Regions from separate parts of the Citricoccus alkalitolerans genome, predicted to be linked through region 2. Evidence: predicted binding sites of a transcription regulator. Region 2 holds the regulator's gene; the other holds the start of a gene.
What was found. Region 2 encodes HrcA, which represses chaperone genes, less so after heat shock. Its sites were predicted from a motif close to TTNGCACTCGNNNNNNNCGAGTGCNAA; they were not measured.
Positions count from the first base shown of each region.

Region 1: groES (co-chaperone GroES) is a predicted target of HrcA. The motif match lies at 783-809, and genes of this name have one in related genera.

Region 1 covers NZ_BAAALH010000002.1:1,672,841-1,675,295, forward strand. Annotated here, with positions in the region: gene ABD134_RS13625 (hypothetical protein) at 141-671, shown strand; gene groES (co-chaperone GroES) at 981-1,277, shown strand; gene groL (chaperonin GroEL) at 1,482-2,455, shown strand, end outside.
Region 2 covers NZ_BAAALH010000001.1:1,075,846-1,078,300, forward strand. Annotated here, with positions in the region: gene dnaJ (molecular chaperone DnaJ) at 1-788, opposite strand, end outside; gene hrcA (heat-inducible transcriptional repressor HrcA) at 840-1,853, opposite strand; gene ABD134_RS04825 (DUF3097 family protein) at 2,081-2,455, shown strand, end outside.

The sequences.
Region 1 (2,455 bases), on a different contig from region 2:
CGCGAACCTGACCGCCTGGAGCGGAGTGGGTGGAGTGAGGGTCATGCGAGGAGGAAGCCACGGATCCACGGTACCGGCAGGCCTTGCCCGGCAGTCCACATGTCCACCCGCTGCCGCGGGCCCACCGGTAGGCTGGGACCATGCCTAGCCGTCCCACCTCGCGCCCTCCGTTGCCCCACTCTGCGCGCCCGAACCAGGACCGGCCGGATCTGGACCATGGCGGAGAAGGTGAGCCGCGCCTCGACTTCTTCGGCCGCTTCGATGATGAGCACCCGGATACGAGGGACGAGCAGGACGGGTATGACGACGGCCCCCACCACGTCGATGACCTCGCCCCGGATGCGGGACGGGCCGACGTCGGGCGGGATTCCCGTGCGTCACGGCAGGCGGCGACCGCACCCCTGTGGTGCAAGATCCTGCTGTACGCGTCCATGGCCGTCGGTGTGGTGGCTGCACTGCTGCTGATCGTCACCGTGATCGCCCAGGTCTTCGTGGCCGGCACCTTCACGCTCGGCGGTGGGGACATGCTCTCTGATTCCGAGGCGGCGGACGCCATCCGTCGGGACGTGGTGTGGGTACCTCTCGCCGGGCCGCTGATCGCGCTCGGCGCCGCGTTCGCGGGACTGTGCGTGGCCGCCGTCGGGATCTTCCGGGCCCGACGGAACGCCTAGCTACGCGAGCGGCGGCCGCACGGCCGCGAGTACGGACAGGACGGTGGCGGGGACGAGTCATCGGCAACCTGCTGTCGGATGACTGACCGCTGCAGCTCCCGATGACGCTCTTTGGCACTCACCTTGACCGAGTGCTAAACCCGGCCTAGAGTCATTTCTGGCACTCCGGGGCACCGGGTGCTAAGCCTGAAGGACCTGCCATCCGGCACCCGCGACGACGGTTGGCCAGCCTCCGGCGCACAACACCATCCATAGACGCTGGCTGCCCGCACGCTCGGGTGGCCCACCCAAAAGAAGGAGAGTACAGACGTGTCTGTCTCTATCAAGCCCCTTGAGGATCGTATTGTTGTCCGTCCGCTGGAAGCCGAGCAGACCACCGCTTCCGGCCTGGTGATCCCGGACACCGCCAAGGAGAAGCCGCAGGAGGGCCAGGTCGTGGCCGTCGGCGCCGGCCGCATCGATGACAAGGGCAACCGCATCCCGGTCGACGTGGCCGAGGGCGACGTGGTCCTGTACTCCAAGTACGGCGGCACCGAGGTCAAGGTCGGCGGCGAGGAGTACCTGGTGCTCTCCGCCCGCGACGTGCTGGCCATCGTCACCAAGTGACCCTGCGCCGGACCCGAGCGTCCGGCTGATGCGCCCAGGCCCGGCCAGGCACCTGAGCCGGCCGGGCCTGCGTGCGTCCCGCGCCGCCGTCGTCAGTGGTGGTTCTGAACTGAACCAGCGCACGACGCCGGCCGCGCACCTTGAGCTTTTCCCCGCAATTTTCATTGGAATTCGCAGATTTCCTTTACGAAAGGAGCTTCGTTCATGGCGAAGCAGCTTGCCTTCAACGATGAGGCCCGCCGCGCACTGCAGGCCGGCATCGACAAGTTGGCCGACACTGTCAAGGTCACCCTCGGCCCCAAGGGTCGCAATGTGGTTTTGGACAAGTCCTGGGGTGCCCCGACGATCACCAACGATGGCGTGACCATCGCCCGTGACATCGAGCTGGACGACCCGTACGAGAACATGGGCGCCCAGCTGGCCAAGGAAGTGGCCACCAAGACCAACGACGTGGCCGGCGACGGCACCACCACCGCCACCGTGCTGGCCCAGGCCCTCGTGAACGAGGGCATGCGCCAGGTGGCCGCCGGTGCCGCGCCGAACGAGATCAAGCGCGGCATCGAGACCGCCGTGCAGGCCATCGACAAGCGTCTGGGCGAGAACGCCGTGGATGTCTCCGGCAACCAGGTGGCCGCAGTCGCCGCCATCTCCGCCCAGTCGGACGAGATCGGCGAGCTGCTGGCCCGTGCCTTCGACACGGTCGGCACGGACGGCGTCATCACCATCGAGGAGTCCTCGACCACCTCCACCGAGCTGGTCATCACCGAGGGCATGCAGTTCGACAAGGGCTACCTGTCCCCGTACATGGTGACCGACGCCGAGCGCCAGGAAGCCGTCCTGGAGAACCCCTACATCCTGCTGAACTCCGGCAAGATCTCCAACGTGCAGGAGTTCCTGCCGCTGCTGGAGAAGGTCCTCCAGGCCAACAAGCCGCTGTTCATCATCGCCGAGGACGTCGAGGGCGAGGCCCTGTCCACGCTGGTGGTCAACAAGATCCGCGGCACCCTGAACGTCGTGGCCGTCAAGGCCCCGGGCTTCGGTGACCGCCGCAAGGCCATGATGCAGGACATCGCCACCCTCACCGGTGCGCAGGTCGTCTCCCCGGACCTCGGCATGAAGCTGGACCAGGTCGGCCTCGAGGTGCTCGGTTCCGCCCGCCGCGTGACCGTCACCAAGGA
Region 2 (2,455 bases):
ACCTCATGCTGACGCACCTCGATCTCCACGTAGAGATCGGCATTGGGGCCACCACCGGGGCCGGCCTCGCCGCGGCCGGCGAGCTGGATCCGGGTCCCCGTGGCCACCCCGGCCGGGATCTTGATGGTCAGTGAGGTGCGCTCACGGATGCGGCCCTGGCCGGAGCACTCCCGGCACGGGTCCGGGATGACGGTCCCGAAGCCCTGGCAGGCAGAGCAGGTCTCGGCGGCCATGACGGTGCCGAGGATGGAACGCACCGGCCGGCGGATGGCGCCCTGGCCGTTGCAGATGGTGCAGGTCTCCGGATGCGTGCCGGGCTGGCAGCAGCTGCCGTCACAGGTGGGGCACACCACGGCGGTGTCCACCTCGAGGGTCTTCTCGGTGCCGAAGACCGCATCGCTGAGATCGAGCTTGGCAGTGATGAGGGCGTCCTGTCCCCGCCGCGCACGGCTGGCGGGACCACCGCCCCGGCCACCGCCCATGCCGCCGGAACCGCCACCGCCGAAGAACGTCTCGAAGATGTCCTGGAAACCACCGAAATCGGCGCCGCCGAAACCGCCGCCCATGCCGCCGGTGCCGTTCTCATGGCCCGTGGCGTCATAGTTGCGGCGCTTCTCCTGGTCCGAGAGGACCTCGTAGGCACGCGTGACGTTCTTGAACTCCTCGGAGGCGTCGGGAGCCGGGTTCACGTCGGGATGGAGTTTGCGGGCCAACTTGCGGTAGGCGCGCTTGATCTCCTCGGCGGAGGCGTCTCGGCCAATGCCGAGCACCTCGTAATGGTCAGCCACGGTCTGCGGTGTTCCTTCCGGTGGTGGGGTGGTGGATGTCGGTCCTGGCCGCTATTGCGACAGGATCCGGGACAAGTACCGGGCGATCGCCCGCACGGCGGTCATGGTGCCCGGATAGTCCATGCGGGTGGGGCCCACGACGCCGAGCTTGGCGCCGGAGCCGGGGCCGTATCCGGCGGCGACGACAGACGCCTCGGACAGGGAGCCGGTGTTCTCGGAGCCGATGCGCACGCTGAGGCCACGCACATCCTGCTCCATCTCGGTCAGCAGACGCAACAACACGACCTGTTCCTCGAGGGCTTCCAGGATGGGGCCGATCGAGAACGGGAAGTCCCCCGTCGAGCGTGCCAGGTTGGCGGTGCCGGCCATGATGATTCGGTCCTCCCGGCGTGCCGCGAACATCTGGTCCAGCTGGACGGCGAAGGCCAGGGCAAGATCGCGATCCTCCGCCGGCACCTCGGCCAGCGCGAGCCGAAGTCCCTCCGCGGCCTGGACCGGGGTCAGCCCGTCCAGATAGCGCAGGAACTGCTGCTTCAGCACGGTCAGCGACGTCTCGTTGGCCTCGACCTCGAGACCGAAGGCCCGCTGGTCGACCTGTCCGGTGGACAGGATCACCACGACGAGGGCCCGGCGGGGCGCCAGGGAGACGAACTCGATGTGCCGGATGGTGGAGGAGTCCACATGGGGGTACTGCAGCACGGCCACCTGGTTGGTGAGCTGTGCGAGCAGCCGCACGGTGCGGGCCATCATCTCGTTGAAGTCGCCATTGGCATCCAGCAGCGTCTGCACCGCGCGCTTCTCCGCAGCGGACAGCGGCTTCACTTCGGAGATCTGGTCCACGAAGATGCGGTAGCCCTTGTCCGTGGGGATGCGTCCGGAAGAGGTGTGCGGGGCCACGATGAGCCCCTCCTCCTCCAGGGCGGCCATGTCATTCCGGACGGTGGCCGAGGACACGCCCAACTGGTGGCGGTCCACCAGGGCCTTGGAGCCGACGGGCTCGCGGGAGGACACGTAGTCCTCCACGATGGCCTGCAGCACCTGCATGCGGCGCGGCTGTTCGCTCATCGATTCCTCCTGCCTGTCTTCCGGCTTAGCACTCGACGCTTTGAAGTGCCAAGTCTAGACCTTGTGTCCAATCGACGTACCACCACTTGCCCTGACCTCTGAGAGTGTCGACCCGCGGCCCTCCATCGCCGGCCCCGCACCAACCGCGTGCGCCAGCCCGGTACCGACCGCGTGCCGCGCGAGCCGCTGCGCGGTTACGCCGACTCCTCTTGCTAGCGTCGATGCCCGTGGAATGGAACAACTGGGGCCCGGGCACCCTCGACGGCGGCTTCCGCCCGACCGCCCGCACCGTCGAGAAGGTCCCCGCGAACCAGGGCGCCGTCCTGGAGGACACGGAGACCGGATTCACCGGTGCCGTCCTGCGGGTCGAGAAGTCCGGTGGCGTGCACCTGGTCGTCCTGGAGGACCGCCGGGGACGCACGAAGTCCTTCCCCCTGGGTTATGGCTTCCTCGTGGACGGCGAGCCCGTCGAGGTGGTGCCCCCCGCACCGGGCGGCACCTCGGGTGCCTCCCCCGCGAAGCCGGCCCGGACGGCGTCGGGCTCCGTCCGCGTGGACCATGCCCGCGCCCGCACGGCGCGGGCCTCCCGCATCTGGGTCGAA